Regions from separate parts of the Pseudoalteromonas sp. 68 DY56-GL68 genome, predicted to be linked through region 1. Evidence: predicted binding sites of a transcription regulator. Region 1 holds the regulator's gene; the other holds the start of a gene.
The links. Region 1 encodes ArgR, which controls arginine synthesis, uptake and breakdown. Its sites were predicted from a motif close to ANTGAATANNTATTCANT; they were not measured.

Region 1 (5,312 bases):
GGCGAATCTTGCTCGTAAGCCTCAGGGTAATGACCGTGCTCAAGTAAAAGCCGTAAAAGAAGGTTTGTGTGACATCGCTTTAGGTAACAGTTACTACTTTGGCAAAATGATGCAAGATGAACAGCAAAAATCATGGGCAGAAGCCGTTCATATTAACTTTCCTAACCAAACTAATCGTGGCTCACATATTAATGTCTCGGGCGTGGTAATGACGAAATACGCCAAAAACCCTGAAAATGCCTTGAAACTGATTGAGTATATGACCGACAATAAGGCACAAAATATGTATGCCTCAGTCAATATGGAATACCCAGTAAAAAATGGGGTTGAATTATCTGAGATGGTTGCATCATGGGGTGAGTTTAAAGAAGATAGTCTTCCACTCGATGAAATTAGTAAATATCGTCCAGCGGCACTGAAGCTGATTGATGAAGTGAAGTTTGATTTATAACGAGAACACACCTCGTTTTATAAAAGCTGTTTTTTAACAGCTTTTATTTTATCTGGTATTAATCCACTTATGCATGTGAAGTTTTCGCTGTCGCGTTGGCAGCTTTTAGCTTGGCTAATTGGCCTGCTGCTTGTTACACCTTTAGGTTTTTTGTTATTTGAATCTCTACAGGGGGATTCGGATGTATTTCAGCATCTTTTCGATACGGTGCTGTGGGATTATACCCGTAATACGTTATTGCTCATCCTAGGAGTGGGGCTTTTAAGTTGTGTTATTGCGTTGCCGCTAGCGTGGTTAACGGCTTATTGTGACTTTCCTGGGCGAAAGCAGTTTGAGTGGGCGTTAATGCTGCCCTTAGCAATGCCTACCTATTTAATTGCTTATGTTTACACTGACCTACTTGATTACGCAGGGCCTGTGCAAATAGCCTTAAGAGAGTGGTTTGGTTGGCAATCACCGGATGATTACTGGTTTTTTGATATTCGCACTTTAATTGGGGCGATCGTGATGATTGCCTTGGTGCTTTATCCTTATTTATTTCTGATTTTCAAAACGGCACTTAGAGAACAGTCATTTAAATTAGTACAAGCAAGTCAGCTTATGGGACTTTCGCCAATACAAAGCTTTTTAAGAGTTAGCTTACCGCTTGGACGCGGTGCGATTGTCGCGGGTATTACCTTGATCAGTATGGAAGCAATGGCCGACTTTGCTACAGTTAACTACTTTGCCGTGAGCACACTCACGACTGCTGTTTACGATACGTGGCTTGGTTATTACTCGTTAACAGCTGCAGCGAAAATCTCGGGTATTATGCTGCTCATTTTATTTTTAACTATCATGGTTGAGCGCTTTAGCCGTCGCAATCAAGCTGTGTATGAGCGTCAATCTAGCGTTAATAGCGCAACACTTTATCGCTTAAAAGGCGGTGCTGCATGGGCTGCAAGCTTAGCTTGCTCAGTCGTACTGGTACTGGCTTTTATCTTGCCGGTTGGGGTGTTAGTTAAATACGCCGTTGTGTATGCGGATGAAGCATGGAATGGGGCATTTTTTAATTACGCTTGGCAAAGTTTTAAAGTAGCGATTGTGGTGAGCCTTGTAACCATTTTACTGAGCTTACTGGTCTTGTTTTATCAGCGGATTGCTAAACACGCTTACCCTTTGATCCCAGGGCGTTTAGCAAGTACTGGCTATGCTCTGCCAGGAACCGTGCTCGCCATCTCGGTATTGTTGCCTCTAACTCAATTAGATGATGCATTAAATAACTGGCTTGAGCCTTTTGGCTTATCGCCTGGGTTACTTTTGAGTGGCACTTTATTTGCGATGATATTTGCTTATGTTGTGCGGTTTTATGCGATTGCGCATGGGGCACTTGAAAGCAGCTTCTTACGTATCAGCCCGTCGTTAGATATGGCAAGCCAATCAATGGGGAAGGGGCCATTGCAAACTTTGCGTAAAGTTCATTTACCCTTGTTAAAACGCGGCATTCTTACCGCTGGCTTGTTAGTCTTTATTGAATGCATGAAAGAGCTGCCCGCCGCATTATTATTAAGGCCATTTAACTTTGAAACACTGGCAACCCATGTGTTTCAGTATGTTAGTGATGAGCAGTTGGAGCTTGCCTCAATTTCAGCGTTATTGATTGTTTTAGTGGGGCTTATTCCTTTGTATTTCGTTAATCGTTCGATGGAGCAAAATCACTCATGAGCCATTTAGTAATTAAAGACTTAGCTTATCAGTATAATGGCACTAAAGTCTTGAGTGGGTTAAACCTCAATGTAAAGCAAGACGAAATAGTGTGTTTATTAGGGGCCAGTGGCTGTGGCAAAACCACAACCCTAAAAGCAATCGCGGGAATTTTGCAGCCTGAGCAAGGTTACATGAGTATCGATTCTAATGTTGTGAACGATAATGGTTTTTTTGTTGCACCCCAAAAGCGCAATATCGGCATGATGTTTCAAGATTATGCGCTATTTCCTCATCTTACAGTGAGTGACAATATTGCGTTTGGTCTCAACAATATGAGTAAAGAGCAAAAACGTGAGCGAGTGAACGAGATGCTCACTTTAGTTAAGCTTGATGGTTGTGCCAAGCGATATCCTCACCAGCTCTCAGGTGGTCAACAGCAACGTGTCGCGATTGCCCGTGCACTTGCCTATAAACCAAGCTTGTTACTTCTTGATGAGCCATTTTCAAATATTGATACCCAAGTAAGGTTTGAGCTGATTGCCGACATACGTCGAATTATCAAAGCGCAAAAAGTTTCTGCGGTATTTGTTACCCATTCAAAAGAAGAGGCGTTTGCCTTTGCTGACACACTTGCTGTTATGCATGGTGGAAAAATAGCCCAACAAGGCTCTGCTGAGCAGTTATTTAGCCAACCTAACTCAAAGGTGGTTGCAGAGTTTCTTGGTACGGGCATATACTTAACGGCAAAAGCATTAACCGCAACTGAATATGAGACGGTGTTCGGGGTTGTATCGTCAATCAATGCAGGTAACCATGATTGCGTACAAGGTCAAATTTATGTGCGCCCTCATCATATTCAATTGTGTAAAGCAGAAAATGGCGATGCTCAAGGCTTAACTATTTTGCAAAGACGTTTTATCGGCACGCGTTATGTGTACCGTATTAATATTGCAGGGCAGGAGCTCGAAGTGGCCGCAGAGCAAGACCACGTTTTCTCGGTCGAACAGCCAGTAAAAATAAAAATAATGCCGCACACGGTCAATTTTTTTCGAGATTAAACATGATGTGAAATCCTAAATTGTTGATTGTGTGCCTGATAATGAATAGCTAAGGATTCACTATGGCGCAAGCGCAATCTGGGATTTGTGCTGAAGCAAACTTACATGGTTTGCACCTGTTTTTTAACGTCTATGATGGCCAAGATGAGTCATTACGAAAAAAACTAAAGCGTGTAAATGTAATACAAGACGAATTTTCTGATCAGTTTTCTGAGGCTATGCTGTCTTGTGTTGTTGCTGTTGGGGCGCAATATTGGCCGCATATATTGCCTGAGTTTATTCCAAGTCAATTACAGAGCTTTCCTAATGTCACACACAGTGAACATGTTGTAAGCGTACAACCGTTCGATTTATTTGTGCAAATCCGCTCTGACCGTGAAGACGTCAATCATTTATTTGCTCTGCAAATTTTAAAATTGTTTACACCGGATGTTGAACTGGTGGAGCAAGTTCGTAATTTTCGTTTTTTAGATGGGCGAGATTTTAATGGTTTTATCTACGCCGGCGACACGCCCCACGGAAGACAAAAACGCAGTACGGCACTAGTCAATAAACCAGGACATTTTGAAGATCAAGGTAGTTATATTCATGTGCAGCGGTTTGTCCACGACCTAACGGTGTGGCAGTACTTGTCTTTATCAGAACAAGAGCAAATAATGGGGCGTACTCGCCTTGATAATACCTTGGTTGTGCCGGCAATTGAGACGAGCCATGCAGTGAGATCAGAGCTTAAAGACGAGCATGGTCAGCCGCTATTACTCAATCAGAGTATGCCATTTGGCGACGTTCACAAACAGGGCATACTTATGGTGTCGTGTGCCGCGCAAGGTGACTCGTTTGAACATGTACTGAAAAGTCGTTTAGGGCAGGGCGAGCATTATGATCATTGGCTTGATTTCACACAAGCTGATATGGGATCGGCATTTTTCGCCCCGTCAGTGAATTTTCTAAAGCAACTTTAAACTGTATCGAATAAGGTTCGAACACGCTCAAGCGTAACGTCAATTTCAGAGACCTTTGCAGGGGCAATAAAAATAGTATCGTCACCTGCAATGGTTCCCAGCACACCGTCTGCTTTACCTAATGAATCAAGTAAACGTGCAATAAGCTGTGCAGCACCTGGACTGGTGCGAATGATGATCATCATTTCGTTATGCATAATGTCAATAACAAGCTGACGTAGTGGGCTTTTCGCTGTTGGTACGCCCATTTCAGCCGGTAAGCAATACACCATTTCTTGTTTCGCGTTACGAGTACGTACCGCACCAAATTTACTCAACATGCGCGAGACTTTACTCTGGCTGATATTATCGAAGCCTTGCTCTTTTAATGCATCTACAATTTCGCCTTGTGAGCCGAAGTTTTCTTCTTTTAATAACGATTTAAACGCTTTGATTAGTGCTTCTTGTTTATCTTGAGGTTGCATGCTGTCGTATCTTTATTCATAAAATGTGAGGTAATTCTACACAATTATGCATACTTATGCAGTATTTGTTTGAATTTGTCGGCCAAATGAAGACACTTTACAGCATAGTTTACAACTATGGTCGAAATTATATGCGAAATAAGCAGGATAAATTTGTTTTTAGTCGCTAATTTCATTATCTTTAGGGCCACAAGTATTTCCTACCTCAAATTACGGAGAATTCCAATGAAAGTTGCTGTTTTAGGCGCAGCTGGCGGTATCGGCCAAGCATTGTCTTTATTATTAAAAACAAGTTTACCTGCAGGTTCTGAATTATCGTTATACGATGTTGCCCCTGTTGTTCCTGGTGTAGCGGTTGATCTTTCTCACATCCCAACAGACGTTAAAGTTGAAGGCTTTGGTGCTGACAACCTAGACGATGCTTTAGTTGGTTGTGATATCGTTCTTATCCCAGCGGGTATGCCGCGTAAGCCGGGTATGGACCGTGCGGACCTTTTCAACGTAAACGCAGGTATCATCAAAACATTAGCTGAAGGCATCGTTAAAAACTGCCCTAAAGCGTTAGTAGGTATCATCACTAACCCAGTTAACGGTACTGTGCCAATCGTTGCTGAAGTATTCAAAAAAGCGGGTACTTACGATGCGAATCGTGTATTCGGTATCACAACACTTGACGTGATCCGTTCAGAAG
Region 2 (5,312 bases), on a different contig from region 1:
CATACCAGGATGCCAATCAAATTTAGGGCGACTGTCAACAAATAGCGTCTTCAAGTCTGAAAGGGGCGAAGAAAGCGCTGCTAAGCTTAAATTAAATGGGCCTACACCTATTCCGATTAAATCATAAATTTCTGGTTTCATTGTCTTTTCCTTAAGCTGTGCACAGTTGTTTGCTTTTGCAGTCGATCACATATTGTTCGCCAATTTTGCAAATTTCATTCAATACGTCGTCTATGCTGTCTATCGATGCATGAGGGTTCAATAAAGTGAATTTTAAATACTGAATATTGTTCACTTTTGTTGCTGCAATCATGGCACGGCTACTTTGAGCTAAGGTCTTGCGAATAGTGCGGTTGCATTCATCAAGCTGAGTTTGGCTCAAGGCGCTATCGTTAAATCGAAATACGAGTGTAGTGAGTGATGGAACTTGTGCAGCTTGTAACAGGCTATGACGTGTTAAGCGTTGGTATACCTGTTGTGTTTTTTCAAGCAAGGTATCGAACATGGCACCAATCGCATCAGGCCCTTCTGTTCTTAAGCTTAACCAGAGCTTTAACGCATCGAATCGGCGCGTTGTTTGTAAGCTTTTATTTATTAAATCAGGAACGCCGGCTTGTGCTTGAGCCTTTGGATTGAGGTAATCGGCGTGATAAGTTAGAAAGCTCAATAACCGCTTGTCTTTAACCAATAGGGCAGAGCAACATACTGGCTGGAAAAATGTTTTGTGAAAATCAATACTGACAGAGTCAGCTAAATCAATGCCTAACAAACGTTCGTTATGGCGTTGTGATACTAACAAAGCGCCACCATAAGCCGCATCGACGTGTAAATAACAGTTATGCTTTTTACATAAATGAGCAATGCTTGCTATCGGGTCGATTGCGCCAAAATCTGTTGTACCAGCCGTGGCGATTACCGCAATTGGTAATAAATTTGCTCTTTGAAGTTCATTTAATGTGTTTTCGAGGCTATGGGTATCAATACAGCGATTTTCATCACACGCAACACTGATAACAGCATCATGACCAAGACCCAATAATGCGGCTGCTTTTTGAATACTAAAATGGCTATATTCAGAACAAAGAATGCGATAACGATGTGCATTACTGCTTAAGCCTGAAGTAATATTTGTATGGCTTTGTGGTTCTAATTTGCCTGCCAACTCACGTGCAAGTAATAATGCCATTAAATTTGACTGGGTTCCGCCAGTGGTAAACACGCCGTCTGTGCCTTCATCGTAACCGATTCTTTGGCATGTCCAATCAATCACTTTTTGTTCTATAAGTGTTGCGCCTGCACTTTGATCCCATGTTTCAACAGCGGTGTTTATCGAAGAGCTAAACAACTCTGCCAGCAGGGATGTAAGCATTACTGGGCAATTTAAGTGAGCAAGGTAATCTGGATGATGGAAGTATATCGCGTGTTTTAAATAAAGGTGATCTAGCTCTTCGAGGACTTGATTTATGTCACTTAAAGGTGTGTTTAGATCAATGGCTGCAAATTCGTCTTGCAACTGTGCAGGTTGCACTCCGCTGGTCGGGGAATTAACTTTTTTAATGCGCTCGCTTAGAGTGCTTATACCCAATTGCATTAATTGTGAGTAATCCTGCATTGGCGAAACACCAAAAAGTGGGGCATCAGTTTGTTTGGTTTTAGTTTGATAGTTAGAATCATTAATCCATTGATATTGCGGCGGTTTAAAATTTTCCATTCTGTATATCCTTTAACATTGATTTAGTAACCAAGAGACAAGAAAAGCTTTTTCCGTCTCCAATTAATTAAAATCCGCAACACCCTGTACCGATAATTAGGAAGGTATCATGCATTAAATGTTAATGCAAACAATTATCATTTAATTATTTTACTCTAATTTAACGGTATCTTGATTTGTTAGTTTTCCGAATTGGTTAAAGGGCATGACACTATTTGTGCTTTAAGTTGCGGGTAAAGACTAGTAGAAAATTCTTTATCAATTACAATGATAGATTCAAACAATCAGAGCAATTTTAACAATATGAGAAAAGCATGCACACACCCAACAAGTGGAAAATGACACCAGAGCGAGTCTCACAATTTATAAAAAACTATAGCTTTGCGCTGATGATAGACAGTGAATTTGAAGCCACACATTTGCCATTGGTGTATAAACCAGACGAAGGTGAGTTTGGTACTTTATATGGTCATGTGTCACGGGCGAATCGTCATGGTAAAAGCTTGCAAGATACGCGTGTATTAGTGGTTTTTAATGGTCCGCGTATACCCAAACCACCTCAAGATCCGAGTTTCAGTTGGAATTAAAAGTGATTTAGGCAAGGCATTGACTGAAAAGAATGGTTTTTCCCTTGTTAAAGTCAATAACGCCGAATAAATCGCTTTTAAACCAACCCTTAGGGCGTTTCTCAAGAACTTACTCTCTGCGTTGTTACTTCTTAAAAGGGAGTGCCATTCTTACAAAGTAACGCCTTGACATTAAGCCCATGAGAAACGCTGAATTCTGTATCTTGAGGTGGTTTGGGTATAATGTATCACCCACTTGGTATGCAGAAAAGCCCGCTGTATCGACGTGGAACTACGCCGCAGTTCATACAAAAGGCAAGGTTGAATACCTTGATGACGACAATACCTTAGCTTGCTTAGATGAGTTAATTAGCCAATACGAACCGAGTATTTTAAACGACACTAATTTGCTGCCAGATGACTATCAAGCGAAGCTACTACGAGGGATTGTTGGTATTAAAATCAAACTTGACTCAATTCAGGCAAAAGAAAAGTTAGGCCAGCATAAATCAGTAGCTGATCAACAAGGTGTTGTAGCAGGGTTAAAAAAAGATAAGCATCCTGATGCGCAAAGCTTATTATCATATATGTTGAAAACTGAGGTAGGTATAGGAAAAGATATCAATAGCTAAGTTTTACTTGCTGTAGCGTGTATCTTCTCCTATTGCTAAAGCTAATTTAGCTATGGCTTAGCTGTTTAACATAGTGCTGAAAATCATCAAAACCACCAATATGTTCATCATTAATAAATATTTGTGGGACAGTTCTACGACCACTTAGTGAAACCATTTCCTGAAAAAGTCGGTCGTTATCTGAGATTTCTATTGCTGTGTATTGCCAACCTAACTTTTTAAACAGTTGCTTTGCCGCTCGACAGTATGGGCAATAGTCTTTGTGGTACATTTTGATCTTAGCCATGAGTTAGTCCTAAGTGATTTAACCGATGTGGCTAGTTTAAGCTGTGTTAATTTTTTCTCTATGTTGCATGTAGCTAAAATTATGTCTGAAAGTCCAAATATTTATTTAAATGATCCTGATCCGCTTAGTGTGTTACTTGAGCGAATGTCCTTGAGGGCCGAAGTATACGTTAATGGTGATTTTTGTGGCTCGTGGGCTGTTGATACATCGGGCTCTCGCCGGATTCCATTTCATTTAATTGGTAAAGGGCAAGCATGGCTGCATTTTGAGAACGAAACTATCGTATTGAATGAAAAAGATCTTGTTGTTTTCCCAAGAGATCATCAACACATAATATCGAGCTCACCGATTAAACCAGCAAAAAAATTAGTCAATCAGCCTGCAAAAGGGGCGGGTGAAACAACGAATATGGTTTGTGGTTTTTTTCAGTTTAATCACACCCTAGTTAATCCACTTTTAGATGCTTTACCTGAGTTTTTACACATTCCCGCTACAAGTTCATCGTGTAATTCAAGAATAATGCAATTAATTGATATGATGATTGTGGAGTTACAGCAAAGGCGCACAGGCTGTTATACCATAGTCGATCAACTCTCTAATTTGGTGTTTATAGAAATACTTAGAGAGCAAGTTGAAGCTGGTAAGTTAAATAATGGTATGTTGGTGGCGTTGTTTGATAATCGTATAGGCAAAGCACTTAATGCAATTCATCAACAACCAGAATATGCGTGGAATTTAGCGTCACTTGCCAGTAAAGCTTCAATGAGTCGTTCTAATTTTGCAGATAAGTTCACAAAACTAGTTGGCTTAAGTCCGATGAAATATTTGCTTAAATGGCGTTTAATAGAAGCCCGTAAATTGCTGATTTGTAGTGATATTAGTATTGCAGAAATAGCACAGTTAAGTGGTTACGAGACAGAAGCCGCTTTTAGAAAAGCGTTTAAACAGCACCAAGGCGAAGCCCCAGGTGCTGTTAGAAGTGCGATGGTTGGTCACTAACTATAAATTAAAGGTCATCAGCACTTACATTTTCAACGTCTGGCCAATGATCATTTGCTTCTTTAATATGTTTAGGAATGTTTTCAGCCCATGCTTTATAAACATCCATATTTTTATTTACATAGAGTTTTCCGTCTTTGATTTCAAATGCTTTGCCATCAATATCAAACTTTTTACCAAAGGTTACGCCATAAGCACAAAAACCACCGTATTGAGGCGCGTATTTCTCTGGGTTTGAATTAAACATATCTCTATTTTTAGCAGACTGAAAACGGTAAATCGCATCATTGTATACCGCTGTATATTTAGCATTCCCTAATACAGGTTTATTTTGCTTAAAATAAGCAATGACATCATGACCCGCTAAAATTACCCCATTCTCATCTGTTTCGGTGTCATTTCCAGCGTAAGATAAAGACGATAGACCTAAAAGAGCGACAGCAGCGATCCTTTTAAATGCGTGGTAAAGTTTCATAGTTATTCTCCAATTATGTTTAACTTAGGAAACATAGTAGTGAACAATCAACGAACTAAATATATCTGGCATTACTGAAAATATGTCCGAAAGTCCTGATTACAATTTGAAGAAAAAGCAAGCTTTGACAGTTAAAGTAGAATAGGCAGCACATTAGCATCCTGCGAATGCTGCCAATATTGGTTGGATGGCACTCAACATGATTGTTATAATTATGTTAAATGCTATAGGTAAATTTAGTACAGTTCATTTCAGTGTCAACTAACTGCCATATTCAAGTTCAACGACGCTCTACTTAATTCACACAGTACTTTTTCATTTTATTGAAATCTAAATCTAATAACTTGCTGAATATAAAGATACTCACTATATTCTTGTGAGTCATACATTGGATTTAAATCATGAATATCTCTAAGAAGTTAAAGCTGTCATTTGCATCCGCAATAGTTTTACCATTAATAATCATCGCCGTTTTAGTCATCACACAAACAAGGCAACAGGCATTAGATGGTTTTGCCCAATTAAGTGAACGAGAAGCAAAGCAAGTAGATAACGGTATTAATATGTTTTTTTCAGAGATTGAAAAAAATGTAGACTACCTAGCTTCGCACCCCGCTATTTTAGAAGCCAAACAAGACGTTAA

Region 2: a site for ArgR is predicted at 1,825-1,842, ahead of NYF15_RS03025 (aspartate aminotransferase family protein). Genes of this name have one in related genera too.

What each region holds. Positions count from the first base shown of each region.
Region 1 covers NZ_JAOCZL010000008.1:219,710-225,021, reverse strand. Annotated here, with positions in the region: gene NYF15_RS06355 (Fe(3+) ABC transporter substrate-binding protein) at 1-451, shown strand, start outside; gene NYF15_RS06350 (ABC transporter permease) at 521-2,155, shown strand; gene NYF15_RS06345 (ABC transporter ATP-binding protein) at 2,152-3,195, shown strand; gene NYF15_RS06340 (Dyp-type peroxidase) at 3,258-4,157, shown strand; gene argR (transcriptional regulator ArgR) at 4,154-4,621, opposite strand; gene mdh (malate dehydrogenase) at 4,847-5,312, shown strand, end outside.
Region 2 covers NZ_JAOCZL010000006.1:486,098-491,409, reverse strand. Annotated here, with positions in the region: gene NYF15_RS03030 (lysine N(6)-hydroxylase/L-ornithine N(5)-oxygenase family protein) at 1-141, opposite strand, end outside; gene NYF15_RS03025 (aspartate aminotransferase family protein) at 152-1,711, opposite strand; gene NYF15_RS03020 (FMN-binding negative transcriptional regulator) at 2,026-2,298, shown strand; gene NYF15_RS03015 (FMN-binding negative transcriptional regulator) at 2,478-2,909, shown strand; gene grxC (glutaredoxin 3) at 2,956-3,195, opposite strand; gene NYF15_RS03005 (cupin domain-containing protein) at 3,277-4,194, shown strand; gene NYF15_RS03000 (YHS domain-containing (seleno)protein) at 4,202-4,669, opposite strand; gene NYF15_RS02995 (methyl-accepting chemotaxis protein) at 5,071-5,312, shown strand, end outside.